DNA from 4 places in the Lysinibacillus sp. FSL M8-0216 genome. Region 1 is predicted to be linked to each of the others. Evidence: riboswitches for the same ligand, from Rfam matches in the RefSeq annotation. Region 1 holds a riboswitch; each other region holds the start of a gene.
The links. Region 1 has a riboswitch for cobalamin ahead of MKX57_RS22145 (hypothetical protein). Riboswitches for the same ligand answer to the same signal wherever they lie in the genome.
Positions count from the first base shown of each region.

Region 2: another riboswitch for cobalamin. It lies ahead of mmgD (citrate synthase); the one in region 1 lies ahead of MKX57_RS22145 (hypothetical protein).
Region 3: another riboswitch for cobalamin. It lies ahead of MKX57_RS11110 (ABC transporter substrate-binding protein); the one in region 1 lies ahead of MKX57_RS22145 (hypothetical protein).
Region 4: another riboswitch for cobalamin. It lies ahead of MKX57_RS14655 ((2Fe-2S) ferredoxin domain-containing protein); the one in region 1 lies ahead of MKX57_RS22145 (hypothetical protein).

Region 1 is NZ_CP152007.1:4,461,260-4,468,919, forward strand. Features, by position in the region: gene MKX57_RS22130 (MATE family efflux transporter) at 1-180, opposite strand, end outside; gene MKX57_RS22135 (tyrosine-protein phosphatase) at 316-1,080, opposite strand; gene MKX57_RS22140 (ABC transporter substrate-binding protein) at 1,216-2,166, opposite strand; gene MKX57_RS22145 (hypothetical protein) at 2,150-2,707, opposite strand; cobalamin riboswitch at 2,868-3,067, opposite strand; gene MKX57_RS22150 (glutathione peroxidase) at 3,170-3,715, opposite strand; gene MKX57_RS22155 (hypothetical protein) at 3,804-4,355, opposite strand; gene ytvI (sporulation integral membrane protein YtvI) at 4,445-5,503, shown strand; gene MKX57_RS22165 (C40 family peptidase) at 5,588-6,730, opposite strand; gene MKX57_RS22170 (AarF/UbiB family protein) at 7,080-7,660, opposite strand, start outside.
Region 2 is NZ_CP152007.1:2,533,755-2,541,414, forward strand. Features, by position in the region: gene MKX57_RS12375 (bifunctional 2-methylcitrate dehydratase/aconitate hydratase) at 1-688, opposite strand, end outside; gene mmgD (citrate synthase) at 787-1,908, opposite strand; cobalamin riboswitch at 2,098-2,293, opposite strand; gene MKX57_RS12385 (NUDIX hydrolase) at 2,525-3,010, shown strand; gene MKX57_RS12390 (dipeptide/oligopeptide/nickel ABC transporter ATP-binding protein) at 3,058-3,873, opposite strand; gene MKX57_RS12395 (ABC transporter ATP-binding protein) at 3,876-4,649, opposite strand; gene MKX57_RS12400 (ABC transporter permease subunit) at 4,660-5,463, opposite strand; gene nikB (nickel ABC transporter permease) at 5,465-6,418, opposite strand; gene nikA (nickel ABC transporter substrate-binding protein) at 6,490-7,660, opposite strand, start outside.
Region 3 is NZ_CP152007.1:2,261,236-2,268,895, forward strand. Features, by position in the region: gene MKX57_RS11105 (translation factor GTPase family protein) at 1-1,836, opposite strand, end outside; cobalamin riboswitch at 2,013-2,200, shown strand; gene MKX57_RS11110 (ABC transporter substrate-binding protein) at 2,364-3,359, shown strand; gene MKX57_RS11115 (precorrin-3B methylase) at 3,412-4,089, shown strand; gene MKX57_RS11120 (S9 family peptidase) at 4,161-6,149, shown strand; gene MKX57_RS11125 (class I SAM-dependent rRNA methyltransferase) at 6,237-7,433, opposite strand; gene MKX57_RS11130 (alpha/beta hydrolase) at 7,495-7,660, opposite strand, start outside.
Region 4 is NZ_CP152007.1:2,979,460-2,987,119, reverse strand. Features, by position in the region: gene MKX57_RS14660 (energy-coupling factor ABC transporter permease) at 1-731, opposite strand, end outside; cobalamin riboswitch at 875-1,060, opposite strand; cobalamin riboswitch at 1,322-1,504, shown strand; gene MKX57_RS14655 ((2Fe-2S) ferredoxin domain-containing protein) at 1,648-2,019, shown strand; gene cobJ (precorrin-3B C(17)-methyltransferase) at 2,024-3,691, shown strand; gene MKX57_RS14645 (sirohydrochlorin chelatase) at 3,706-4,635, shown strand; gene cobK (precorrin-6A reductase) at 4,632-5,393, shown strand; gene MKX57_RS14635 (precorrin-8X methylmutase) at 5,406-6,065, shown strand; gene MKX57_RS14630 (cobalt-precorrin-5B (C(1))-methyltransferase) at 6,065-7,198, shown strand; gene cbiE (precorrin-6y C5,15-methyltransferase (decarboxylating) subunit CbiE) at 7,155-7,660, shown strand, end outside.

The sequences.
Region 1 (7,660 bases):
AATAGCGATATGAATATATTGATTGGCTGCACCTACTCCTGACACAGCATTATCTGATAGAGCACTAAGCATAAAAGTATCGGCTAGTCCCATCAACATAAATAAAAACACTTCTAAAAAGATAGGCCATGTTAAATGGAATAGACTTAACTTAGTTGTTTCTTTTATTGTGTCTGCCAATACCTTCACTTCTCCTATACTTTTCTTAAAAATCTATTGTATCTTATCATAAATTTTCAGACTGTAAAGAGATTTATAGGAAGACAGCGCTTCCACATAAAAATTCCCTCTCACTAATTGTGAAAGGGATTTTATTTAGATTAAGCAATATGACTGTAATTGCTCACGCTTATCAGCCGTTAGACCAAACTCCTGCTCCAAAAAAGCTGTCTTTGAGCCATAACGATGATCCATAGCATCTAACGCTGCCTGTAAATAATCCTCACGAGCGGACATTAAAGCATAAAATTGCTGTAATTCTTGTTCATTATACTGGTGCTGGATCGTTTGAGCCATTCTTTCTACCATGGGACGCAAATGAATATTCGTATCTAAATAATCTTCCATAATGGTCTCTTCAGGTACGTCTAAAGCCAATAAAATAAGAGCTCCGCCAATTCCTGTTCGGTCTTTTCCAACTGCGCAATGATGGACTAGCCCTAAATTATCAGGGTTTTGTATAGTCATCATTAATTCTTTAAAAGAGGGATTATGAAAAGGCATTTGTGCATAAAAGTCCTTGAACATATCAGCGTTAACTACTTTATAAAACTCTCTACCACCTGTATTAGTTGGCATTTCAAAAGCATGCTTTCCCTTCGCAGGGATTTGAATATATCGAGTTTGTGGAAACACAGGATTAGGATTATGTTGTACTTCATTCGTGTCACGATAATCAAAAATTGTTTTAATACCTAATGTTTCAAATAATTCTTTATCTGTCGATGTCATTTTACCAAGTGCGGCAGAGCGATAAAATAAGCCATTTCTTATAACACGCCCATCCCTCGTTTGATATCCCCCCATATCTCGGAAATTATAAACGGCCTCAAACGGAATATTTTTTTGTATTTGCTTCACTGAACTACACCTCCCTATATTAATAAGCGTTCTTACCTTTATTCTATCGAACAAACTACATTAATACCAATTTTCACACTAGGTAATAAAATAAAAAATGCTAGCTGTAATAAACAACTAGCATTTTCTACGATCTTATTTATATAACTCTGGATACACAGCTTTAGCAACAAGCTCAACTGCTTCACCGATACGTGGACCTGGACGATTTGAGATATCTGTGTCAAGGGACTGAACTGCCTTGTTCTGAATAGCTGTTACCGTATTCCACCCATCACGAGCAAGGATTTCTCCAATTGGATTTTCTGTATAGTTGACTGTTGTTAAAATGACGTCTGGATTTCTCGCAATTACATCTTCCTCAGATATTTGCTTCCAGCCATCTAAATCTGCAAACACATTCTTTACATTTGCCGCATTTAATATTTCTTGTTGGAAAGTGCCAGAGCCTGCTGTATATATTTCTGGCTTTGGACTAATTTCTAAATAAACATTTTTTGGTGTTTTTACTTCCTTAATCTTTGTTTGCACATCAGCGATTTTTGCTTTAATTTCCTCGTTTAATGCCTTTCCTTTATCCTTAACATCCATAACAGCTGCAATTTGTTCGATATCTCCATATACATCATCAAATGTAGCCGCTGATTGAATAACAAATACTTTAATTCCTGCATCCTCGAGTGGCTTAAGTGCATCCTTCTCACCAATCGTATACGCAATAACAACATCTGGCTTTAACGCTAAAATTCGCTCACTGTTATAATTCACAGTATCAGAAACACGTTCGATTTTTTGGGCAGCTTCTGGATATGTATCATATTCAGTGGCACCTACAATTTTATCGCCAACCCCTAATGCAAATAGAATTTCTGTGTTACTTGGTTGTAAGGACACAACTGTTTTTGGTACTTCCTTAAACTCTATTTCTACACCACGATCATCGGTTACTTTGTAACTTGTTTGCTCAATTTTTTGTTCATCTTGGGTAACATTTTTATTTTTTGTATCTTCCGCAGTTCCACAACCTGCTAAAACGAGCGCTAGCAATAAAACCGATAGCCATTGTAAATTAAATAGTTTCTTCATTATTATTCACCTTTTTCTTTTTCATTGGATATGATTTACTCATAAACGGAATTTCAGCGATTCCAGCTTGTTGATTCGTATAGACAGCCATTACAAAACATACATTGGCTAATAAGCCTAAATAATCGAAGAGAATAGTCGGTACCTCTCGTTCTTCCGAAACCTTGTGTAAAGTTCGATATGATTTTTTCGCCTCACTACGACAAAGATGTAAAGCAGCAGCAGCCTCTGTTCCTTGAGGTAAAACAAAATTTTGAATCTCTTCCTTCACATGACTTACATAAAAATCATAGCGCTCACTTAACCAGGATAGATCCTCATCTGTAACTGCTAGCTTCCCACGAACCGAGCCATTCACATGATAAGCCATAGGTAAAATCTGTGTTAAATCATCTGCAACAACCTGGACATCCTCTTTCTTCACTATAGCTAGTGCAGCCCCTAAATGCGTTGTTAAACTATCTGTGCGAATCTCAAAATCGACAGTTGAAGCCTTCTCTCGCATAAAAGGATAACAAGAATAACGTGCATCTTTTTTCAACCTGCTGTCCCCCTTTTCATAATGAAAATCCTTACTTTTTTAGAACATAAAAAAACGTCGCTCCTCACGCAAAGGAACGACTAAAATAACATAATGATTGTCATAGAAACACGACACTGCCTATGTATTTGCCGTATATCCTCCTAGCTTCCGAAGAGTTGTTATACGTTCAAATAAAGGTCGGTCTCCTGGCTTGTACAACGCTCCTATATAATTAAATAAGAGCTATAAAGAACCTTCCCATTTCCTATGAAACAGTGGTTCATCTTTATAATAGTTGTACTTACAGTTGCGGAAACAGCTTCGGCTTATACCGAATTCCCGATTATGCTAGCTAGCACCTTTATTCTGCAAGAATAATTCACTTGTAAAGCAGTTTATCATAGTTTGATAGGAAAAAATAGTTGCGTACAAAAATGATAGCCGTTTTAGAAGAATTTTCATTTCCATAAAATCACTCTACTATAATACTTTTTCAATTGCTTGCTCAATATCTAGCTGTGAGTCTGTAGGCTCAAAGCGAGCTATGGTTTTTCCGCTTGCATCTACTAGGAATTTAGTAAAATTCCAGCGAATATTACGACCATCTAAAAAGCTTGGAGCAAGTTGAACAATTGCCTCAGCAAGCATTTTCTCCTGCATGCTTGCTTTTCCGAATTCACGAAAATCAACTTCATGTTTTAAATAATTAAATAAAGGATGTGTCGTCTCACCATTTACTTGGACTAGTTCAAAAATGGGAAACGAAACTCCATAGTTGACCTTACAAAGATGCGCAGTTTCCTCTCCATCTTCAGGATTTTGATGGCCAAACTGATCACAAGGAAATCCTAGAACGACAAAATTATTTTTGCCATATTTATCGTACATTTTTTGTAAGTCTTCAAATTGATATGTAAATCGGCATTGATTGGCCGTATTAACAATTAGCATCGTTTTCCCTCGAAAAGTTTCCATTGATAAAATTTCACCATTCGGCTTTCGTACTAAATAATTATAAATGCTCATTCCCTAACCCCTTTTGTCTTTTTCATATATTATAGTTGACTAATCTCCTAATAACCAAAGAGTTTGCACAAAAAACACCATCTCGTTACTAAGAACGGATGGCTGACTTATATTTCTTTTTATATTTAACATTTTGCTCTTCATTAATTAAGCGATGGGCTATGTCTAATAATTTAGGATCACTCGTTTGATCATATAATTTTTTTAAAGATACAATAATATCATAGCGAATGAGAGTAGGATGCTTTTCATCTAAACAGGTTTGAAATCTCTTGGCTAAATAAGATACGACTAAATCGCTTTGTACTTGACCTGCTAAACCAATTTTCCAAATAGCCTGTAATGTATGCCTTGCCGTGACGGGCTTTTCATCATAAGTCACAGCCCAAATCTTTAAAAAATCTTCTAATACTCTTTCTTCGGGATCACTTTTTGCAGCTAAAGCACATAAAATTTGTGCGGCAAGTGCACGTGCATGCCCATTTTTATATGTAAGCGCTTGTACAAGCTGTTCCCACACTGCATATGTCCAATCTACGGGCTCCTGCATAATTTTCATCAGTTCCTCGTAAGATTCATATTGAATATCTCGATCACGCTCTGTTAGATTACTAAAAAGTTGCAAAATCTCTTTTTCCATAATTTATCCCTACCTTTATTGTTTCAGAACGTCATAAAACTTGATTTATGTTACACTTAACTTAATTTTTTCGCAAAGAAGGTGAGTTTATGAATAAATTTAATGCTAGGAAATTGATTTTTCGATTGCTAGTGATTCTGTCCCTAATTATAGCCGCTTATTTTATTATTCCGGTATCTATGCCGTTAATATTAGCAGCTATCAGCGCATTTTTCCTTGAACCAATCGTCATGTTCTTTAAAAGGCGCTGGAAAATGTCTCGAAAAATTGCAGTTGCCTTTATATACATAGTGAGTGTCATTATAATTTCCATTATTTGCTATATTTCAATTACGCAGATCATGACGCAAATAATTTTATTGTCTAAGCAAGCTCCCTATTATATTTCCAAGCTATCAGATATGTGGCTTCATATGCAAGAAAATATTTCTAAATACACGGAAGACTTTCCACCCGAAGTAAGTACTTCGCTTCAAAAAACCACAATGGATTTCATAAAGAAAATTGAAGAAACGTTTTTAAGCTTCTTTAATTATAGCAAAGTTTCAGCCTTCTTTTCAGAGATTCCAAGTCTATTTATCAGTCTTCTCGTCTATATGATTGCCCTATTCCTATTTATGCTAGATCTGCCGAAATTGAAGCGCATTACTTATAAGTATTTAAAGCCAAACACAGCAAAGAAAATAAAAATTATTTTAAACCGTTTAAAGGATGCAACATTCGGCTATATGAAAGCACATTTATTTGTAAGCTTCATTATTGGAGGCGTTACACTTATTGGACTTTTATTAATCCAGCCTAAATATGCCATAACCATGACCATTATTATTTGGCTAATAGATATTGTCCCTTTTTTAGGCTCCATCATTATTTTAGCACCATGGGGGCTTTATCACCTTTTAATGGGAAACACATCTATTGCTGTAAAATTATTCATCTTAGCTGCTATTTTACTCATTATTCGTCGTGTAGTCGAGCCTAAACTAATGGGTGAGCATATTGGGTTATCAACTTTACCAACATTAATTGCCATGTTTATTGGTCTACAGTTATTTGGTATTATCGGTTTACTTGTCGGGCCATTTGTCATTATTTTCTTTATCGCCTTAAAGGAAACAGGCATCATAAAAGTAAATTTCAAAATTTGATACCAATAAAAAAGGTCATCTTTGTATTTTTCCCTTACAAAGATGACCTTTTTATCATGTTAATCGTCTATATAATATAGAGGCTTATTGAATTCGACCAAAGCCTACTAAATATTGATTCCACCAATCAAGTGATTCAATGACAACACCATTATTTTGAGCATCAATCATTGTGTTATTACCTAAGTAGATACCTACGTGCGCTACACCTGAGCCATAGCTAAAGAATACTAAGTCACCAACGCGTGCTTCCCCAGCAGAAATACGTTGTGTTGCTAAATATTGTTGAGATGCAGTACGTGGTAAAGAAACGCCTGCTTGTTTATAAGACCATTGTACAAGACCTGAGCAGTCAAACCCTGAAGTTGGGTTACTACCACCCCAAACATATGGACGACCAAGGAATTGTTTTGCTGTAGAAATAGCATCACCTGAAGAGGCAGTACCAGCGCCTGAACCAACGATAATTTTTTGTGGTTGTTGACCATCACCATCACTGTTATTTTGAGTAGCTTGTACTACTGGCGTTGCTGCTTGAAGAGCACGTAAACGAGCCGCTTCTTCTTCAGCTGCCTTACGTTCAGCTTCTAAACGTTCTTCTTCCTGTTTTGTTGCAATTTGAGCTTTTAGGGCTAATGATTTTGCTTCATTTTCAGCCTTTTTCACTTCCATTTCGCTTTCCTTTTGTTGAAGCTCTTGGAATTGCTTTTGAAGCTCTTTCTGTTTTTCATCTAGAATGGCTTTTTGTTGCTCTAAGCTCGCTTTGTCAGCTTCTTGTTGATCCACTAATTCTTGGTCAGCATCCATTAATGTTTTAACCGCTACGACACGGTCCATTAAATCAGCAAAGCTTTTTGCTTCAAGAACTACATTTAAATAAACACCCACTGTATTGTCTTGTGCTTGGTATGCAGCCATACGTTCACTTAAGATTTTAGAACGTTGCTCAATACGTTTTTTTGTTTCAACAATACTAGCATCCACTTCTTTAATTTCCGCTTGTACTTGTTTAAAAACTTTTACTTTTTCGTCGATCTCTTTTTGTAAATTCGTTAGTTCTTCTTGTAATTTTTTAACCTGTGCATCTATTTCAGCCTTTTTCTCAATCATTTGTTGAGAAGTTTCTTCAGCATGTACTTCTGTTGGTTGAATTGTATTAAATAATAAGCCGCCTGCTAGTGCTAAAGCGAGCACCATCGACTTACGCCATTTATTGCGCTTACCCACGTACCTTCAATTCCCTTCATTTATCAATTTCGCTCTGAATACTCTATGTAATCTGTTGAACGATCCTATATTTAATCAATTGTTCTTATATATTTGTTTTAGCCTTTTAAAGTTTAGCATTTTCAGCATAACTTTTATACTATTTCCTATCTATTTAATACATTAGTAAAACTCGAAACATTCCTGTAACATTCGCGTAAAATTCCAATTATTCTACAATGTCCTTATATATTCTACACAAGTCTGTTATTAGCTAATTCGACAATAGTCACATGACCTACTTTGTAATGTTTTTGTAATATTACTTGGAAATGTTTCAAAAAAAAAGAGGTAGAGGAATAATCCCTACCTACTGCTTCATGGAACGCAATGCCTGTATCGATAACCTTACTAACAAAATTGCACATAAAAATAAACCTAAATAAGCAGCTGTGTTTAAATACACTGCATAAGAATCGTGGATAAATTGTGAGATTGCTAAAAGGGCAACAGAAATAATTCCAAATGTAATCCCTACTAAAAGCAATACAAATCGGGAAAACAAGTTGGTAATGAAGCGGGCATTATGCTCATCAGAGAATATATCGTGATGTAAAATAATTTTTCCGCTCTCTACACGCTGAATTAGTTGATCCACTCTTCTTGGCATTTTACGCAAAGTTGGTATCAGCATAGATAATTCCTCTTGCAGCCGTTCTTTTGTAGCCATTGGTTCTTTAAATGGTTTTAGGAAGGAAGCACGCATATATGTAGCAGAGAAATCCTTAGCTTCCGTAAAAATATCAAAACGTGAATCAATTACCCTTAATGTTCCATCTAATGTCACCAACGAGCGGAGTGCTAAACCTACCGCTGGGTAAAAGGCTAGCCCAAAATCCCGCACCACTGTAAATAAAGCATGTATTAATTCTTCTGTTGGTATGCGGTCAA
Region 2 (7,660 bases), 1.9 Mb from region 1:
CCCTGCTTGTAGCGTCACCAGCAGCCCATGATTTTCTAGATCCCGTATTAGGGGCATGTCGATAGGTTCTTAAACTTGAATTATCAATCCAAGCATTTGATAAAGCATTGACAATTTCTTGATGAGTACCACCTAAAGCCTTTGTTACTACAGCTGTTGTTGCTATTTTGACAAATAAGACGTGATCTAAGCCAACACGATTTAAGCTATTTTCGAGTGCAAGTATTCCTTGTATTTCATGAGCTTGTATCATCATTTCTAAAACGTCTTTTATTTGGAGAGGCCCTTGCCCTTCTGCAACACCTACACGACTCAAATAATCGGCTACAGCTAAAATGCCACCTAGATTATCAGAAGGATGCCCCCATTCTGCCGCCAACCATGTATCGTTATAATCCAACCAACGGATCATACAACCGATATTAAAGGCACCTTTAACTGGATCAAGGACATAGGATGTTCCTGGAATACGAGTACCATTTGGAACGACTGTACCTGGTACTACAGGACCCAGAAGTTTTGTACATTCAGGATATTGTAAAGCTAAAATGCCACAACCTAACGTATCCAATAAAACATATCGAGCCGTTTCGTAAGCTTCTTCGCTCGTAATCTTTGTGTTTAATACGTAATCCGCAATATCAACAAGAAGCTGGTCTGTCATCGTTTTTTCATTCGTTTTAATCATCTATATCTTCCTTTCAAGGTATGAATTTGATATACTAGTATGCTGATGGGCATTGGTCAGAATGTCCATCAGCTCTATGGCGAGTTGTTAAAACTTGATTATACCGACAATTCTTCAAGGTTATGACGCTCGCCTATATAATGAACACGAGGTCTAAATAATCGATTATTGTCATGTTGTTCGATCACATGTGCACATAAACCAATCGTTCGAGAGCCAAAGAAAATAGGCGTATATAATTCAATTGGTAAGCCCAGCATGTAGTACACTGGCGCAGCATAATAATCTAAATTTGGATACAAGCCTTTTTCCTCCACCATCACTTTTTCACCAGCTTCACACATGTGATATAAGCGGTCATCCCCTTGCTCCAAGCATAATTTATACAAAGCTTCTTTCATGATCTGCGCTCTTGGGTCCATTTTTTTCATATAGACACGATGGCCAAAGCCCATTATTTTCTCTTTATTTTTGAGCTTGTTTTTCAGCATCGCTTCAAAGCCTTCCACTGTCTTAGCTTCAAGCAGCATATACATGACTGCCTCGTTCGCCCCACCATGCAAATTTCCTTTCAATGATGCGACAGCACCAGTTAGAGCACCATACAGATCGGATTGTGTGGAGGCAATAACACGAGCAGCAAAGGTCGAATTCGGCATTTCATGTTCACTATATAAAACAAGTGATTGGTCAAAAATTTCCTCTTCTAATGGTGTTGGTTTTCTTCCAGTAATCATGTAATAAAAATTAGCACTATATGAAAGCTCACTATCCGGTTCTACTACCTCTTGACCATTTAATACACGGTAGCTATTCGCAACGATATTGGGCATTCCGCCTAAAAGTCGATATGCTCGTGTTACATTCTTTTCAGTCGAACGATCATTGATGTGCTGATCATACCCTGCTAACGCTGAAATTCCAGTTCTAAGGCCGTCCATAGCATGTGTCCCATTTGGTAATAAGTTGAAAATTTGAAAAAGCTCTTGTGGAACGTGATAGTTTTCTTTCAATTTATCTTGTAAGTCAGCTTGTTGCTCAGTAGTTGGTAGGTTTCCGTGCAATAATAAATGGACAATATCTAAATAGGAATATCGCTGAGATAGTTCAATCAAATCATAGCCCCGTATAACAATTTGGCTTCCTACTACGTCTAAGAAAGACAGTTTTGTTTCCGCAGCAATAACTCCATCAAGACCTGGTGAATACGTTAACTCCATGAATTACAACCCCTTTGTTTAATCATTCTTGTAAGCGTTACCATTCAAACTCGAAAGAACAACAAAAAAACAACTTCTACCCCTTTAGAAGTTGTTAATCTACAAAAGTATGACAGAACAAAAAACAGTGAACTTACATCCATTCACAATCACCATACAGTAGCTAACACCTCCCTATCCTCGTAGGTCAATTGATGCTTATTTAGCGGCAGGTCTCCTGACTTATCATCAACATTCCTATAACACCTTCCCGTTTTGATGAACAAAACAGTGGCCACGTTATGGAACTCCTACATACAGTTGCGGGACAGTGTTGGACTCACACCAACTTCCCTTTTAATCAAATGGAATCAAACCCATTTGAACCACCAAAATTTAGCATATTCAATTTGTCTTTTTACCTTAACATAGAGGTTTCCAAACAATCAATATAGGTAAAATTCAGAAAAGACTGATTATAAAAAGCTATTTTTCATTTTTGACGAACTATTCTGCATATTTAAGCATTATTTCGCTCAAAAAAAGATTGTTAATCAATCCCAATGAAGCTATATTTATGAAGTCTACTTTAAAAAAGCGAATTATTTTGCATAACGATGAAACGTGGAGTGACGGGATGGGCTATATAACAGAATTAAGAAAGCTTATCGGTAATAGACCGATTATAAGCGTCGGTTCGACAGTTCTTGTTGTTAATGATGATAAGAAGATACTCTTTCAACATCGTTCAGATTCGTTGGATTGGGGATTACCTGGCGGCTCAATGGAAATAAACGAAACATTAGAGCAGGTTGCTGCTCGTGAACTTTATGAGGAAACTGGACTCGTGGCTACAGAGTTTGATTTTATCGGTGTTTTTTCAGGACCTGATTATTACTACTGTTATCCGAATGGCGATGAAATCCATACAGTCATTCACCTGTATAGGGCTAAACATGTAAGGGGTGTATTGGAAATGAAAGATGGTGAGAGCTTAAGCCTCACTTATTTCAGTAAGGAAGAACTTCCGAATAATATGGAACAGAGGATGGTCGCTCTCTTAAACAACCTAGAGGGTAAAATATGGGGGTTCGAAAGCTCCTTTACGAAGCTTTCCAAATAACAATGTAAGAATTTTAATAAGGACTTTCTTCGCAAAGACATTCCAGTTCATTCTAAAGTATTCTTGTGAATTCTTTCGCGAGGGTGAGTGGGTAAAATCGCGTTGTATAGCTCAAGTGATGCGGAATGCTTAAATGGTTCACCTTTCATACTTTCCTCTACTAGCTGACCATTTTGCATGACAAGGATGCGATCTGAAATAAAGCGTGTAGCCTGTAGGTCATGAGAAATGAAAATGTATGCAAGTTGCAAATCCTTTTGTAGTGTCTGTAGTAATTGAATGATATGTTTTTGCAAAATCATATCTAAACTACTAATGGCTTCATCTAAAACAATTAATTTTGGGTGTAAGGCAAGCGCTCTTGCAATGTTAACACGCTGTTGTTGTCCTCCGCTAAGCTGGGAGGGATACTTTTCGGTAATAGATTTGTCTAACTCTACATGATCAAGTAATTCCTTTACCTTATAATGTCTCTCAGCTGAGCTATAATGCTCGAAATTTAGGTACGGTTCCTCTAAAATTTGAAAAATGGTCTGCTTTGGATTTAATGAATGATAGCTATTTTGAAAGACTGCTTGTAAATCTCTCCGTATCATTTTTTTTTGTTGGCTAGTGGCATCATAAAGATTAACCCCTTGAAATAGAATCTCACCGGCTGTTGGCCTTTCCATTCCTAATATAATTCGGCCCAATGTGCTTTTTCCTGAGCCACTTTGTCCAACAATCCCTAAGCATTCCCCCTCCTGAAGTGAAAATGATACTTTCTGTAATACAGGAGCATCCTGTCTTCGCTTGAATATGAACGGTCTATGTGCATAGTTCTTCTCAATATTTCTCACTTCTAGTAGCTTCAATTTTTTCACCTCTAAAACATAATTCGGGATTGTAATAGTTTTTTTGTATAAGGATGCTGAGGTGCATCAAAAAAATCATAGACATTCGCTTGTTCAATTATTTCCCCCTTATACATCACGGCCACGTCATCAGCAAGTTCAGCAATAACGCCTAAATCATGTGTCACAAGAAGGATGGCTGCCTGTGTTTCCAAGCGAATACGGTCAAATAAGGTCAATACCTGCTTTTGATTGACTGTATCAAGAGCTGTCGTTGGTTCATCAGCTATATATACCGAGGCTTGAATTGCCAGTGACAAAGCAATCATTACACGCTGTAGCATTCCCCCACTTAATTGGAATGGATAATAGTGTAAAAGGCGCTCGGGATTAGGTAAATTAACTTTTGACATGCTTTCAATAGCAATTTGTCTTATTTCATTTTTAGTTATAACAAAATGAGCCTTTAATGATTCACGAAAATGACCTTCAATGGTTTGAACACGGTCAAAGGCAGTCGAAGGATTTTGCATAATAATGGAAAGATGTCTACCACGATAAGCTCTCATTTGAGCAGCAGTTACCTTCAATAAATCTTGTTGATGGTAGAAAATTTGCCCTTTGGTGATCTGTGCTCTAGTCGGCAAGGCTTGCATGATAGCTTGGCAAAGCATCGTTTTCCCACTACCGCTTTCCCCAATAATTCCTAGCACTCGGCCTTGATAGGCTGTTAAATGAATGGAGGATAAAATATTCTGTTCTCCAACTTTGACCGATAAGTCTTTCACTTCTAAAACTTTCTTCATAACTACCCCTTTACTGATCAGGCTTCTTCAAACTACTTGCTAAAACATTACATACTAGGACAACAAGGACGATAGCAAGCCCAGGATATAGCATTAATTCAGGATGTTGGCGGATATATTGCTTCCCTTCATTTACCATCATTCCCCATTCAGGGGTAGGAGCCTGCACACCAAGCCCAATAAAGGAAAAGCCCGCAATCTCTAAAATGACCTTCCCCATATCTAATGCCACAATCGTTACAATCGGTGGCCAAACATGAGGGAGATAGTGACGAATAATTAATTTCGCACCTGTAGTACCACTGATTCTTGCCGCTAGAATAAAATCTTTTTCATTCATGCCAATAAATAAACCTCGGATTAGCCTCGAATAATAAATAAGCTGTGTTAAACTAAGTGCAATTAACACATTTTTTAAGCTCGGTCCTAATACACCTAAAAGCCCAAATGCTAGTACAAGTGTTGGAAAAGCTAATAAAATATCGCATACCCGAATAAATAGCGCATCTATTATACCTCTTTTTAAGGAGACCCATGCGCCCAATAGTATCGCTACTAGAATAGCAACTATTTGTATGACGAGCGCCGCACCTAAAGAATACCGAATCCCTAAAAGCAATCGGGAGAAGACACATCTTCCTAAATGGTCTGTTCCTAATGGATAGTCCCATGAGGGTGCTAAAAATTTCTTAGAAATATCGACTGCTAAAGGGTCATGAGGCATAATGAGTGGGGCAAACAGTCCGAGTAAACCAATAAAAATCAGTAAGGTGAGACTAATATATCTTCTCATATGTATACGTCCTAAGTTCACTTTACTCTCTCCTATCCTTCATCATCAGATGAGGATCCAATAAACGATGCAATACATCTGTGCCTAAATTGGCGAGCACATAGATGACAGCAATCACCAACACATAGCATTGTACAACGGGGTAATCACGATTCGTTATGGATTCTATTAAATATCGACCGAGTCCAGGCCAACTAAATACTTGCTCGACAATGACAGCACCACCTAGCAAATTTCCGAGTGTCATCCCAAACAATGTTGATATCGGTATAGCAGCATTCCTCCCCACGTGTCGAATGAGAATGACCGATTTTCTCAAGCCTCTAAGCTGTGCATATTTTACATATGGCTGCTCGTATTCTTCGATCATGGCAGAGCGGATAAACTGTGAGAACAATCCGATTGTAGGTAAAGCTAAGGTGAAGGCCGGTAAAACTATATGTGCTATCGAACCTTTTCCATTCGTTGGAAAAATGCCAAGTTTTAAGCTGAAAAGATAGAGTAGGATAAACCCTAACCAAAATGTTGGAATGGATACACTTAGGACTGTAAATAATCGAATGATTTTATCGATAAAGGAATGCTTATATAATGCGCTCACAACCCCTAATGGAATACTAAAAGTTAAAATGAGGATAAATGCTACTAAAGCTAATTCAATGGTAGCGGGTAGTTTAGCAAATAGCTCATGAGCCACGGGTAATTTACTAACAAAAGATGTCCCAAAGTCTAGCTGTAAAATGCCTTTTACCCATAGCATATACTGCATGATAAAAGGCTTGTCTGTCCCTAATTCTTCTCGTAAAGCTTGTATAGCCTCTGGTGTTGGGGCAATTCTTGAGAGTCGAAGGATGACCTCTGCCGGTTCTATTGGTACGAAACGAATAAACACAAAGGTCAGAATAGATACGCCTACTAATACAAATGGTAGAGTGAGAATTCTTTTTACACAAAACATCCAAGTCGATTCGTACATGCCGTCACTTCCTATTTCATCCGATGATAAAAAGAGAGTTGCCCTATTTCGACACACTCTCTCTTTCATACTTAGTTTTCTTTATCCATTTGCGCATATGGAATGTCATACTCAGAAGCACGTGGTGCAAAATCCTTCATATATGGTTGATAAATAACATTATTTGTTTCGTACGATATTGGATAGAATAATGCTTGATCGTGGAACATTGTTAAAATATCCGAATATAGCTGCACGCGTTCCTCTTCATCGGTACCGACTAATAATTGATGTATGTTTGTATCGATCTCCTTAGCATTTGGTAAGCCTAATTTTGCTTCATATACACCACTAGCATTTGGCGTAGCTGATTCATTTGCAAAGCTATGTGGATCAGTCGGCGGTCCATTTGTTCGCCAGAAGTTAATATCAACCTGATCATCCATTAATTTTTGCAGACCAACCATAACATCTGCCCCTTCAATATTTAACTGTATCCCTATTTTTGCTAGCTCGCCTTGCATTAACTCCGCCATAGGTTTTTGAATGGCATCAGTAGCAATATAGATTAAATCTAATGTAAGGGGTTGACCATTTTTCGAACGAATTTTTTCACCCTTCTGTAGCGTCCAGCCCGCTTCATCTAGCAATTTCTTCGCTTTTTCAGGATTATATATAATGGGCGCTAAATCAATATTGGCATAAGGAATGGCATTCCAGAATAGCGTGTTTGCCACTTTTTCTGTACCATGTGTAATATTGTCTACCATTTGTTCTTTATTGATAGCATATTGAATAGCTTGTCGAACCTTTAGCTCAGCTAACGGTCCTGACTGAGTATTGAACAGTAATGCTTTCGTAGACAGCGGCTCAGATGTAGCTGTTTTATATTTGCCACTATCTCTTAAGTACGTATAGTTATATAAACTAATAATCCCTCGACCATAAATGACATCTAATTCTTCATTTTCAAAGGCTAACGAAAGGGATTCCGAATCTGGAATGATCTTAACCTTTATTTTATCTACGAGAGGTTTTTCACCCCAATAATGTTCGTTACGGCTAAATAATGCATATTCATCTTTTTTATAGTCTGTTAATACCCATGGTCCTGTGCCAATAGCTGATTGAATGGAATCATTTGTCGCATCACCGTCTGGAAAGCCATTATCCCCTAAAAAACGGAAAGGTCTGACAAAGGCTAATTCGTTTAACACAGGGTAATATGGTTCATCTAATTGCAAACGTATTGTTGATTCATCT
Region 3 (7,660 bases), 2.2 Mb from region 1:
TTTATCATAGCCTATTTGAGATATTACTTCTTCTGCATGATGACACAAATCATAGCCATCAAATTGGAGGGTAAGCGCACCTTTCCCATTTGTATAGGCGGCAAAAATCGTGCTATAGCTCATGAAGGTCGCTACTGGTGCACGTCCTGTTAATACAACTTCTGTTTCAGTGAGTACAGGGTCGTCGAAGGTGCCAGCAGCCTGTTGAATGTCGGTCATCATACGGCCAATAAAGTCATTGGAAGCCTTCATTTTAAAGCGATAATACGGCTCAAGCAGGACGTTCTGTGCTTGTTCCAGTCCTTGGCGCAGTGCTCGGAAAGTGGCTTCTCGGAAATCACCGCCAGACGTATGTTCATTATGTCCACGTCCCGTTAAAAGCGTAAAATGAATATCTGCTACTGCGTAGCCTGTGAGTAAGCCATGATGATCACGTTCAAACAAATGCTTCTCTACGAGGCGCTGGTTGCCCACTGATAAATCATCCGCATGGCAGGCATTGCTAAAGGTAATGCCAGTCCCACGTTCATTTGGCTGCATTAATAAATGAATTTCTGCATAATGCTTAAGTGGTTCAAAATGTCCGTAGCCTGTAACGGTTGTCGCAATTGTTTCCAAATATAATATTTGCGGCTCTCCAAAAGAGATGTTTAATGTAAAGCGCTTCAATAATACTTCTATCAGTACCTCTAACTGAATGACACCCATTATATGCACATGGATTTCCTGAAACTTTTCCTGCCATACGACACGCAATGATGGCTCCTCGGCCTCTAGTAGACGGAAAATCTTTAATACTTCTTTAATATGTTGCTCACCCTCATATTGAACTTTTGCCTGTAATGTAGGGACAAGCTCATAGGGCTGTGATAGCGTGTTACTGCCAATGCGATCGCCAATGTGTGCCTGGCTGAGCCCTTTAACAGCGAAGATTTCACCAGCCTCAACATGCTGAACAGTTTCAAAACGGCTGCCGTTATAAAGACGAATTTCTGTTACTTTCTCTGTAAGGTCTCCAAACGTAAATTCATCTCGAACATGTAATTTGCCTGTTAAAGCCTTGATGAATGTTAAACGCTGATGGCCATCATGTCGTATTTTAAAGACCTCTCCTTGAAACGGTGCTTCCGGCTCGAAGTGAGTACCCGTTATGAGTGGAAGTTGAGCAATCAATTCTTGAATGCCTTCATCTTTTAATGCCGAACCAGTAAAGCAGGGGAAGGCGGATTCATTTTTAATCATCGATTGTAGGTGCTTCATACACAGGCCATGCTCCAATGCTTCATTCAAAAAGGCATCCAGGAGCTTTTCATCACGCTCCGCCAGCCATTCCATGATTGTGCTGGAAACATAATTCTCCTGAAGTGGTTCATCGACGAATAATACATGTTCCGAGAAATCTTTATGGAGCTGGGTCATCACAGCCCTTACATCTGCTCCGTCACGATCTATTTTATTAATAAAAAAGAATGTAGGGACATGATAGTTTCGTAAAAGCTGCCATACCGTTTCAGTATGACCTTGAATACCCTCTACCGCACTTATAATAATGATGGCATAATCCATGACACGGATGGCACGCTCCATCTCTGGGGAGAAATCGACATGTCCTGGTGTATCAATCAACGTATATGTATCGTCGCCAATAGTCATGCGTCCTTGCTCGGCAAATATCGTAATGCCCCGTTTGCGCTCAAGCTCATGATTATCTAAATAGGCATCCTGATGATCGACACGTCCCCGCGCTTGAATACTATTTGTATGAAAAAGCACTTGCTCAGAAAAGGTTGTTTTTCCTGCATCAACATGAGCAAGAACCCCAATCGTCTTGTACATAATAAATCCTCGTTTCTATAAGTAGCTATCTTCTCATTGTATCAGAATACTAGCACAATTATTTCTTGTAAAATGATTCGTCTTTTTGTCGAAATAGTGCTAATATAATGATGATTATATTTTTTGCATTCTATTACTGATTGCGAATTAACGCATGAACTGCTAGTCTATCAATAGCATAATTAGAACATATTGGTGCAAATGGCATTTGTCATTTGCTTAAAAGGGAAATCGGTGCAATTCCGATGCTGTCCCGCAACTGTAAATGGGGAGTCTATACAGCATGCCACTGTAGTTTAACTATGGGAAGGCGTATAGATGATGAACCTAAGCCAGGATACCTGCCAGTATATGTATGTTAACTAAGAACCACGAGGATGGGGATAGTGATAAAGGTACTAATACCGTTTTTTCACTATGCAACTCTCTTGGCGACAAGAGGGTTTTTTTATGCCCTTCCAATTATCCTAGTAGCAAAGAAGTCTCTGATTTCTTTCTATATTTATGACAACAAAGGAGAAAAGGACATGAAAAAATGGAGAAGTATATGGCTAGTCATGGTCATCGCCTTAATCGCTGTATTAGGAGCGTGTGGCGCAAAGGACAAGCCTGAATCAGCAAAGCAAACTGAAAAAGTTGAACCGTCTGAGGCGACAACAACTGAGGTCATCATTGAAAATAATGAAACTACCCAAACCTATAAGGAAGCACCAAAAAAGGCCATTAGCTTAAATCAGCATGTAACAGAAATTATGCTTGCATTAGGCTTAGAGGATTCCATGGTAGGGACAGCTTATTTAGATGATAAAATCTACGAGCCGCTTCAAGCAGCCTACGATAAAGTTCCAGTTCTTTCAGATCAATACCCAACAAAGGAGCAAGTCATTGATGCCGAGGCAGATTTCTTGTATGCAGGCTGGAAAAGTGGCTTTGGTGAGAAAGGTGTTGGAACACCAGAGGAGCTTGAGGAATTAGGAATTCATACGTATTTACATACGGCTTCCAATATGACAAAGCCAACATTAGAGGATATTTTCACGGATATTCGTCATATCGCGGAAATATTCCGAGTGGAAGATCGCGGTGAAGCATTAATTGAACAAATGACAAAAGATGTCGAAGAAGTTCAAGCAAAATTACCAAAAGACAGTGAAAATTTACGTGTGCTAGTCTTTGACAGTGGTGATAAAGACGTATTCACGGCTGGTCAAAACTTTATGAATGAGCTAGTAGCAATCGCTGGCGGTCAAAATATCTTTGGAGATGTGGAGTCAGGATGGACAACGGTATCGAAGGAAGATGCAGTAGATCGCAATCCAGAGGTGGTGGTTGTCATTGATTATGGTGAAACAACTGCTGAACAAAAGATAAAATTCTTAAAAAATGATCCAGCGTTGAAGGAAATGGAAGCAGTCATAAATGATCGCTTTGTCATTCTTCCACTTTCAGCGGCATCTGAAGGGGTACGTGCTGCAGCGGCCATTCAAATTTTAGCCAAGGGCTTCTACCCAGCCAACTTTTAAAAACATTCGAGCTAGCGCTTTGCTAGCTCCTTTTTCTTAAGGAGCGATAACAATGAATGCATTTCGTCAAAACATACCAGATAAAACGTTCGAAACTCTAAATCAGCAAGGTGGTTATACACGATTAGCGGTAAGCCCTGGCATTATTAATAAGCATTATACGCCAGCCCAATTTCAAAAAATAGCTGAAATAGTAGGGGAGAAGGGGGCCATTAAATATTCGGCCTCCTATAGCATATTATTATCGATCCCCTCTAGTGAACTGACAGAAGCGACCCATGCCTTACAGGAGGCTGGACTGTTTGTTGCTTCCTCAGGACCTCATATTGCCATGAAGGCATGTGATTTTTGTGATGGAGAAAAAATGGAGGCAGTTCCTCAAACAGAACAACTCTATCAGGCATTGGACGGTATAACTGTGCCTGCAAGAGTACGAGTCAATGTGAATGGCTGTGCATCGGCTTGCTATAATCCTACATATGATGATATTGGTTTAGTCTATCAGCATGAGAGCTTTGATGTTTATGTAGGAGCCATCCCTATGGGGGCGAAGGCACAGGCGGGTACTCTCTTCGCGAAAAGGGTAGGGATTGATCATATTGAGGATTTTTTGCTACAAATCATTCGTCTCTATCAAAACCAAGCTCGTTCCAATGAACCTTTTTATAAATTTTATCGCAGAACAAAAATGAATGCTGATTGGGAACTAGTAAAAAAATCAATAGAGTAGCAGGAAAAATACTTAGGGTGTCGAAATATTGTAGTAGAGCATAGAAAATGACAATACAAAGGAGCAAGAACATGACAACTAAACAAGGGATTCAACCAGAAGATCTTTATCACTTGAAATCAGTGGCAGATCCACAGCTCTCACCTGATGGGACTGAGGTAGTTTATGTAGAGACACGTATTGATGAGAAGAAAAAAGACTATGTATCTAACTTGTTTTATTTAAATTTAAAAGACAAACGTCCTCAGCAATGGACATATGGTAACGATCGGACAAGCTCTCCTGTCTGGTCGCCAGATGGCAGTCAAATTGCTTTTTCTTCGACAAGATCAGGCAAGCCGCAAATTTTTGTACTGTCGAAAACAGGGGGAGAGGCGAAGCAAGTGACGTATTGCAAAAACGGTGCGTCAACGCCTGTCTGGTCTCCTTGTGGAGAGAAAATTGCCTTTTCAGTTTTGCTAGGTAAAGATGAAACTATCTTAGACAAAGCTGAAGATGACAAGAAAGAAGAAAAAGAACTCAAGCCACTCGAAATCGATAAGATGAAACATAAGTCGGATGCGGGTGGATTTATGGATATGGACCAGCATACTCACATTGCCATTGTCGATTTAAAATCTGGTGACTTAAAGCAAGTGACAGAAGGGAACGAGGATTTCCATCTGAGTACATGGTCGCCAAATGGCAGTTATCTTACGTACTTAGCAGATCAAGCAGAGGACTTAGATTTTTCGTTTAATGCGGATATTTATTTATTCGATTTAGAAACAAAACAGAGTCGCAAGGTAACAGAGGGGATTGGCTCCTATTACCAAACGTCCTGGTCGCCTAATAGCCGCTTCCTTTCCTTTGTTGGAGGAAAACGTGAGTTTGAAAATGCCACACAAGCGAAGCTATGGATTTATGATATGGAACAAAATCTGCTAAACTGTGCAACAAGTGAATTTGATGCCCCTGTGGGTGACTATGTCATCGGTGATTTCCTGCAAGGGGTAGCAGCACCAAGTGTACAATGGATGAATGATAATCATAGTTTCTATTTCCAAGTAACGGATCACGGCAATGCGGCAATTTACTTTGGGAATGTAGATGGTGAAATTTATCCAGCTATTCACGATGATCAATACGTTTATGGTTTTTCATTAGATGCTCAAAATGATCAAGCCGTTGTCGCCATAAGTACGACAACGAATCCGGGCGATTTATATTACGTCAACTTAAAAACGGGTGAAAAAGAACGATTGACGACAGTCAATGAAGACGTTTTAAAGACGAAAGAGTTAGCTGTGCCAGAGAGCATTGAGTTTGAAGGAGCTGAGGGCTGGAAGGTCAATGGCTGGATCATGAAGCCAGTGGGCTATGAAAAAGGGAAGAAATATCCTCTTATTCTTGAAATCCATGGTGGTCCACATGCGATGTACGGCAACACCTATTTTAATGAATTCCAAATCCTAGCTGCTCAAGGCTTTGCGGTGCTGTATACAAATCCGCGCGGAAGTCATGGCTACGGACAAACGTTTGTGGATGCAGTACGTGGTGATTATGGTGGCAATGACTATCAAGACCTAATGGCCGCTGTAGACTATGCTTTAGAGCAATATGAGTTCATTGATCCAACTCGACTAGGTGTAACAGGTGGGAGCTATGGTGGCTTTATGACCAACTGGATTGTTGGGCATACCAACCGCTTTAAGGCAGCAGTTACACAACGCTCTATTTCAAACTGGATTAGCTTTGCAGGAGTGAGTGATATTGGCTATTACTTTACAGACTGGCAAATTCAAGCGGGGCTCGAAAATATAGAGAAGCTATGGCATCATTCACCATTGAAATATGTAGACAATGTTGAAACACCATTGCTTATTTTACATGGTGAAAAAGACTATCGTTGTCCGATTGAACAGGCGGAGCAATTATTTATCGCCTTGAAGTATCGGAAAAAAGAAACGAAATTCGTCCGGTTCCCTGAAGCTAATCATGAACTGTCAAGAAGCGGAAAGCCAACATTAAGAATTAATCGTCTCGAATATATACGAGATTGGTTTGTGGAAAAGCTTTAAAAAAGAGGTGGCTTAGGAAGTGAACATACTTCTTAAGCCATTTTTTATAGAAAAAAAGAACCACAGCAAAGTGTGATTCCAGATGAGTTAGTCCATTTTTTGAATAAAAACGACCTTCAAATAATTAAATTCAGGATATTCACGAGGCACACGGAAATCCTTTGGTAAACCGTATTCCTCTACAATTTTATAGCGTGTACGAGTCTCTTTAAATGCTTGGTCGATAAACCCTTTAAACTTTTTCATACCGAAGCTTGCGTTGTTTGTGGAAGCCACAATAATGCCATTTTTGGCTGTAATCGCAATCGTATCCTTCAGTAATTTTGGATAGTCCTTCGCCGTTGAGAACGTCATTTGCTTTGTGCGGGCAAAGCTTGGTGGATCTAATACAACAAGGTCAAATTTTAATTCGTGACGCTGTGCATATTTAAAATAATGAAAAACGTCCATTACTTTTATATCCTGCGCTTCATAATCAATTTGATTGACGCTAAACTGCTCAATCGTTTTGGCTAAACTGCGCTTTGCAACATCGACACTTGTTGTTTTAGTAGCTCCTCCAAGCGAGGCTGCTACAGAAAATGCCCCTGTGTAGGAGAAGGTATTTAGCATATTTGTTGTGCTCGCATAGCGCTCACGAATAGCTAATCGTACTTCCCGTTGATCAAGGAAAATTCCAGTCATCGCACCATCATTTAAATGGACTGCATAGGTCATCCCATTTTCCTTAACCATGATTGGAAATTCGCCAGGAGTCCCCATGACAAAATCATCCTGTTCCATATATTGCCCTTTACTATCGAATCGTTTTTTCTCATAAATGGCCTGGTAGTTGATGGTTTCAGCAAGCGCCTCATAAACGACTTCTTTCAATGAGTAAATACCCTCGCTATACCAACTCACCATATAGTAGCCATTAAAGAAATCGATCGTTAGGCCACCGATACCATCACCCTCGCCATTGAAAACACGGAAGGCTGTTGTATGTTCATTCTGGAAGAATGCTTCTCGTAGCTGTATAGCTTTTTTGAATTTTTTAATGAAAAAAGCTTTATCAATGGTTTCATTTATATCTGTCGTCAGGACCCAGCCAATCCCTTTATTTTGAATACCGTAGTAACCTGTACCAATAAAACGATTATGGTGATCCATCAGCTTAAGTAGAGTCCCTTGCTCGTAAGGTAGTTGTCGTGCATCCACTGCATCTTTTGAAATTAATGGGTAGCCTTTTTTTAATTGATCAGCAAAAGGCTGTTTTATTTGTAGTGCAATTATTTGTGTCATGTTGTCATCCTTTAAAAACGTTTTGCTTTATTATCGCACTGTTTGGATGGGATAGCCAAACTTATTTCAGGAATTCAGCAATTTTTGCCACCGTTTCGATTGTTGCCTCTTCAAAATAATTCATTTTGCTAAAATAGCTATGAATTAAACCAGACATGGTTATATGCTCCACAGGTACTCCAGAGTCAGACAATTTTTGGGCATAACTTAAACCTTCATCAAAGAGG
Region 4 (7,660 bases), 1.5 Mb from region 1:
GTAGAGAAAACACGTAAAGATTTTAATTCGCTAATATTATATTTTTTCAAGAAGTTCATGACAATAACTGTTAATATTCCTTCACTCACAGCTAATGGGATTTGTGTTAAGGCAAAAATACTTGCGAACTTTGTAAAGGAAGCCATAAAGCCTCCAACTTCAGATGGGAAGGCTAGTGCTAATTGAATGGAAGTCACCACATATGTACCTAAATCCCCAAGCATGGCCGCAAAGAAAACAGCTAATGAAAACGATAACCCCAATTGTTTTGCCCCTTTAAATACAAAGTAGGCGATAAACGGTCCTACAATAGCCATCGAAAATGCATTAGCCCCTAATGTTGTGATCCCACCATGAGCTAAAAGTAAAGATTGAAATAATAAAACAATTGTCCCGATGACACTCATGGCTAACGGTCCAAATAATACTGTTCCGAGACCTACTCCTGTTGGATGTGAGCAGCTCCCTGTAACTGAAGGGATTTTTAAGGCTGATAGGACAAAGGCAAACGCACCGGACAGCCCCAGAATCATTTTTGTTTCAGGGTTTTCATCAATTGTTTTACGAATAGAGCGCAATCCTAAAATAATAAATGGGATGGAGATTACCCACCAAAAAATAGCCCATTCGATTGGTAAAAAACCTTCCATGATATGCATGGCGAAGGCACGCTTTGGCACCATTAAAAAAGCCAATAGAAAATAACTAAGTTTCCACCAAGACAGCTTCAATTTTTTTCCTCCAAACTGTAAATAGATTTTTAGAATGTAGCGTGCGTAATAAAAAAGCACTTTTCCGTTGTTGGAAAAGTGCATAGCTAAAAAAGCAAATAACATTTTCATCTGCTAAGCCGCACACCTATCCTCGTAGGCTGAAACGATCACTTATGTTCGGCAGGTCTCCTGGCTCTAGTTCAACACTTTATAGGTCTTCCCATCCATTGGACAGTGACATTTTCTATAAAGCTCCCTATTACAGTGGCGGGACCGCGCCGGACTTAAACCGGCTTCCCTTTTAAGCAAAATGACGAGCATTTTACACCGAAAAATAGTAAGTTGTGAGATTTCACGACAAAGTGTATCACGAATTTCCATAATTATGCTATACTTTTTTTATAAAAAATTAAAAATAGAATATCAATGTCGAAAATTCTGATAACTAACGTTTTTTAGGATTAAAGAAGGCAAATTCAAATTTTTAATAGCTTTCACCCCTCCTATGAAATTGATAAATTTGTCATGATTTTTTAAAGAAATATTGAAATTTTAAAATAATAAGATATGATTAAGACAGTTTTCTATTATGTATACGATTAAAAATTTCATATAAAACGTCGATAAGTGCTCGAAGAACTCGAGATAATAGGGAAATTGGTGAAAGTCCAATACAGCCCCCGCTACTGTAATAGCTGATGAAATCGCAATGCCACCTGTGCAAACTAGGGAAGGTGCGACAGTAAAATGAAGCTTAAGTCAGGAAACCTGCTTATCAGATTGTGCATGCAAACTTTTCGGAGGGAGAAGTTGAAGCAAAAGCGAGGATCTGTCTTTCAATCTATTCGTTTTTATTTGGCTTCTACAAACCTTTACTCTTCGGCAGAGTAAAGGTTTTTTCTTTTTTCCAAAAGCAAATGAGGGGAGATATAAGATGACAACGTGGAATTTAGAGGGGATGAAAACACATCTCTTTATTTGCAATGGCAGTAGCTGTATGAACAAGGATGGGGAGGAAATTACCCAAGCTATACGAGATGAAATACAGCGTAACGCACTAGATAAAGAAATACATACGACAAGAACGCGCTGTAATGGACGATGCAAGGATGCTTGTGTTGTGATTGCTTACCCTCAGGGGAATTGGTATCGTGTACCGTCAACGGAGCATGCTAGAACACTTGTACAGGATTTGCATCATGAATCCTTATATAACGATCATGTTTTTACACTTCGAGAAGGGACATTACAGCGAACAGCGCAAACAACAGCCATTAAAGGGATTGAAAAGGTGAAAGAGGGGTAAAAACATGGCGCAAAAAGGGAAAATTTTCGTAGTAGGCTTTGGGCCTGGAGACTTTAAGCATATTACGACACGTGCAGTAGAGGCTTTACAACAAAGTGACATGATCATAGGCTATAAAACCTATGTTGAACTGATTCAAGATTTAGTCAGCGCAAAATCCATTGTCAGTACAGGTATGACAGAGGAAGTGTCACGTGCTCAGGAGGCCGTTCGTCAAGCAGAGGCAGGAAGTATTGTTTCGGTCATTTCGAGTGGAGATGCAGGCGTTTATGGTATGGCGGGATTGGTGTATGAAGTATTAATTGAGCTAGGCTGGACAGAGGCAACTGGTATTGAAGTGGAGATTGTCCCAGGTATTTCAGCTATCAATTCATGTGCTAGTTTACTTGGTGCACCCATTATGCATGATGCTTGTACCATTAGTTTGAGTGACCATCTCACTCCGTGGAATTTAATTGCGAAGCGTGTGGAAGCCGCAGCTATGGCCGATTTTGTTATTGCTTTATACAATCCTAAAAGTGGTCGCCGTACAAGACAAATTGTCGAAGCGCAACGAATTCTTTTAGAATATCGTTCTCCTGACACACCAGTAGGGCTTGTAAAAAGTGCCTATCGAGAACGTCAGGAAGTGACGATGACGACATTGGCAGAAATGCTGGAACATGATATTGGTATGCTGACAACAGTTATTATCGGAAACTCATCTACGTTCTTCTATGATAATAAAATGATTACACCGCGAGGCTACCAACGTAAATATACACTTGGTGAGGAAAAACAGCCATTACGTCCTCATCAACGCTTACGGGAAGAAAATGAGCCATGGGCGATGAATCAAGAGACAGGAACAGCACGAAATGACTTTGCGGCAGACCCTAATGCAGGGAGAATGAATAAACCCAGTATAGCCGTTATGCCAAAGCCGAAAAAAACAGCACTTGAAATGGCTACAGCGGCACTTGCAATGGTAAAGGGAACAAGTGCTATCAAGGTTACTCCAAAGCTTGTACAACAAAAAATAGAATCCATTTTTGAATTAGCAGTGAGCCCTGGCGTGGCTAATAAATTTTTCACACCACAGCAAATGATGACGTTAGCAGAGGTAGTAGGAGAAGAAGGATCAATGGAATATACACCAGATCATCAAATCCATTTAAAAATACCTACAACAACGCCTGAACGTATCACTGAGAAATTACAGGAAGTAGGCTTTTTATTAGCACCAATTGGTGATGTGTTATCGTTGAAGGCTTGTGATTTTTGCTACGGTGAAAAAGCAGATTCCATTCCATATGCGGAGGAAATTCAAGAAAAGCTTGGCGGTATGTCATTACCGAAAACATTAAATATTGGCTTCAATGGCTGTGGAATGGCTTGTTATCGAGCCGTGTTTGATGATATTGGGATTGTCTATCGCAAAAGTAAATTTGATGTCTTTATTGGAGCGAAACCAGTCGGGCGTACGGCTCATGCAGCACAGCCTGTTGTAGAAGGTTTGGAGCCTGATCAATTAATCCCTTTAATTACAGATATTATTGAAGAATATAAAGCAAATGCGCATCCAAACGAGCGTCTATTTAAATACTTCAAGCGGGTGAAAAAGATATTGCATTTTACGTATCAAGATATGTCTTCCAAAATAAAAATAGAGCCAGCTCCGTGCGGCGACTAGTGAGGAGAAAAGAGATGAAAGCTATATTATTTGTTGGCCATGGGAGCCGTTTAGCAGCAGGAAATGATGAGGTGCGTACATTTATCGAGCAAATGAAATCTCGCATTGATGAACAATATTTAGTGGAAACATGCTTCCTTGAATTTGCTTCTCCTAACATCGAAGAAGGTATTACAAACTGTGTGAAAAAGGGTGCTTCAGAGGTACATGTCATCCCGATTATTTTACTTCATGCAGGTCATTCTAAGCTACATATTCCGGCAGAAATCGAGCATGCTCGTGAGCATTATCCGAATATCACATTCACATATGGTCAAACAATTGGCATTCATGAAGAAATATTTGCGATATTACAAGATCGTTTAGTTGAAATTGGATTTGATACTGAACAAGAACAGGAAGACACAGCCATTTTATTAATTGCTCGAGGAGGTAGTGATCCTTATGCAAATGGAGATTTCTATAAAATTACACGATTACTATGGGAAAAACTACCTGTTAAATACGTAGAAAGTGCCTTTATGGGCGTAACGGACCCTCGTGTTGAAGAAGGCATTGAACGCTGTGTCAAACTAGGTGCTAAAAAAATTATTATGCTTCCTTACTTTTTATTCACGGGTATTTTAATGGAGCGTATGCATGTTATGTGTGAGAAATACAATGAGCAATTTCCAGCATGTGAGATTCAAATTGCCAACTACTTTGGCTACCATGAACGTTTACAAAATGTTCTATTAGAACGTATTGAGCAAGCGGTGAATGGTACATCAACAGGTATGAAAGATCTTGAAGAATATCGGGCTTACGCTGCTATTCATGGGCATGCACATCATCATCACCATCATGATCACGACCATGATCACCACCACGACCACGACCATGATCATGGACACGATCACGATCACGATCACCATCATCATCATGAAGAGGAGCCAGTAAAATGATTTTCATGTTAGCAGGGACGAGTGATGCAAGGAATCTAGGCCTTGAACTGCAAAGGACGGGACATGCTGTAACTGCCACCGTTGTGACGGAATCGGCAGCCTCTAGTCTTGCTGACGCTGGCTTACCTCATTTAATAGGGCGACTTACAGCGGAAGAAATGGCGACTATTATATCGGAACAAGGCTTTCAATTGGTGGTAGATGCCTCTCATCCATTTGCAGAAGAGGCATCGAAAAATGCCATGGCAGCAGCTGAAAAAGCGCAAGTTCCTTATATTCGCTATGAACGTGCTCATGAACATTATGAACACCCACTTATAACAGTCGTGAAGGATTATGAGGAAGCAGCTCAGTTAGCAGCAGAAAAGCGTGGTGTTATTATGCTGACAACAGGTAGTAAAACGCTTGCTACATTTACGAAAGTCTTACAAGGCTTAGAAAATACAAGAGTCATTGCTCGTATGCTCCCACGACTTGACAATATGGAAAAATGTGAGGCGCTCGGTGTGGCACAGCGAGATATTGTAGCCATTCAAGGCCCATTTTCAAAGGAATTAAATGAAGCATTATTCCGTCAATATGGAGTGACCTTAATGATTACCAAAGAAAGTGGCAAAGTCGGCTCAGTAGACGAGAAGCTAGAGGCAGCCCTTGCTTGTTCTATAGAAACAATTCTTATTGCAAGACCCAATATTAAATATGGCCAGCAATATTCCACTTTTGAAGAAGTGTTACAGGCTGTACAACATACACTTTAGGAGGCAATAACAATGGATTTTAAAACAGATTTCAAACCATTAACAGTAGACCCAGATAAAATTTACGATTATAGTTTCTCGATTATCGCGGAGGAAATGGGGGAGCATGACTTTTCAGAAGATGAATGGAAGGTTGTGCGCCGTATTATCCATGCATCTGCTGACTTTGAGCTAGGTCGTAGCGTTATTATTACACCAGGAGCACTTGAAGCAGGTGTTAAGTCTATTCTGGCAGGGCGTCATGTAATTGCGGATGTGCAAATGATTGAAAGTGGCTCTGGTAAAAAACGTTTCCAAAAACATGGTGGCGATTTACATTGCTATATTGCGGATGAGGATGTATCTGTAGAAGCGAAAAAGCAAAATACAACGCGTGCCATTATATCGATGCAAAAAGCCTCAAAATTGCATGAAGGCGGTATTTATGCCATTGGTAATGCCCCAACTGCATTACTAGAATTGATTCGTTTAATTAAGGAAGGCTTAGCAAAACCAGATTTAATTATTGGTATGCCTGTAGGTTTCGTGTCTGCGGCTGAATCGAAAGAAGAGCTGCTAAAACTTGAAGGTATTCCGTACATTACAAATGTTGGTCGGAAAGGCGGTAGTACAGTGACGGTTGCCGCATTAAATGCCATTTCACTTTTAGCGGATGAACAGGCGAAAAAATAATGGAGCGGAAGCCAAAAAAGGATCCTAAGGACATGCGTCACGGTTATACAACTGGAGCCTGTGCAACTGCAGTAACAAAGGCCGCTTTACTCGCCCTTATTACAAATGAAGAGCAAGAAACAAGCACGATTCATTTGCCAATAGGTAGGGATGCGACCTTTACCATTGAAAAATGCCTATTTGAAAACAATGCCGTCAGCTGTGAAACGATTAAAGATGCTGGTGATGACCCAGATGCCACACATCAGGCACTCATCGTCGGTACTGTGAGCTGGGCAGAGACACCTGGTATTCATTTAGATGGTGGGATTGGAGTCGGGCGTGTCACAAAGCCCGGCTTACCAGTGCCTGTTGGAGAGGCAGCCATTAACCCTGTCCCACGGAAAATGATTCACAGCACTGTTCAAGGAGTATTGGACGAATTTCAAATTACACGAGGGGTTAACGTAGTGATTTCCGTCCCTAAGGGTGAGGAGATTGCGAAAAAAACGTTAAATGGTCGTCTTGGTATACTTGGAGGCATCTCGATTTTAGGCACAAGGGGAACCGTCGTGCCTTTTTCAAGTTCTGCGTATATGGCTAGTATTGTACAGGCCATTAGCGTCGCTAAAGAGGCTGGCTGTGAGCATTTAGTAGTGACAACAGGTGGTCGCAGTGAAAAATTTGGGATGAAACAATATCCCGATTTACCTGAAGAAGCTTTTGTTGAAATGGGTGATTTTGTTGGCTTTACTTTAAAGCATTGTAAGCGACTTGGTATTAAACAAGTGTCCCTTGTCGGGATGATGGGGAAATTTTCAAAGGTGGCACAAGGGGTAATGATGGTGCATTCCAAAAGTGCTCCGATTGATTTTAACTTTTTAGCACAACTTGCAGAAGATGTAGGGGCAGATGCAGACACAATAGCCGAAATACGAGAGGCCAACACAGCGTCGCAAGTAGGTGAAATTATGATGGAAAAGGGATATGAATCATTTTTCCATCGTTTGTGTGAGGCCTGCTGCTATTCCTCCATTCATCATATAAAGGGCGGTTTAACGCTTTCCACATCGATTTATTCGATGCAGGGACAATTATTAGGAAGGGCTGATGACATTGCATCAATCGATGAAATTAATTGGGATCGGGGATAACGGATTAGCAAGCTTATTCCCACAATACCGCCAGTGGATTGAAGACTGTGAGGTACTTGTAGGTGGTGAGCGCGTGCTTGATTTTTTCCCGCATTTTACAGGGGAAAAAATCATGATCAAAGGAGGTCTTTCAGCACTTGTTGAGAGATTGTCAGAGGAAACAAGAAATACGATTATTCTCGCATCAGGAGATCCATTGTTTTACGGCGTTGGGGGCTATTTAGCGAAAAAGCTAGATTTGGAGGTTTATCCATATATGAGCTCCGTACAGCTAGCCTTCGCGAAAATGGGAGAAAGCTGGCAGGATGCTTATGTTACAAGTATTCATGGACGACCTATGAAAGGCTTGGCACAGCGCATCGATGGGAAAAAGAAAATAGCTCTGTTAACAGATGCTGAAAATAGCCCAAATGCGCTCGCACGTTATTTAAAGCATTTTGGTATGACCGAATATCGTGCATT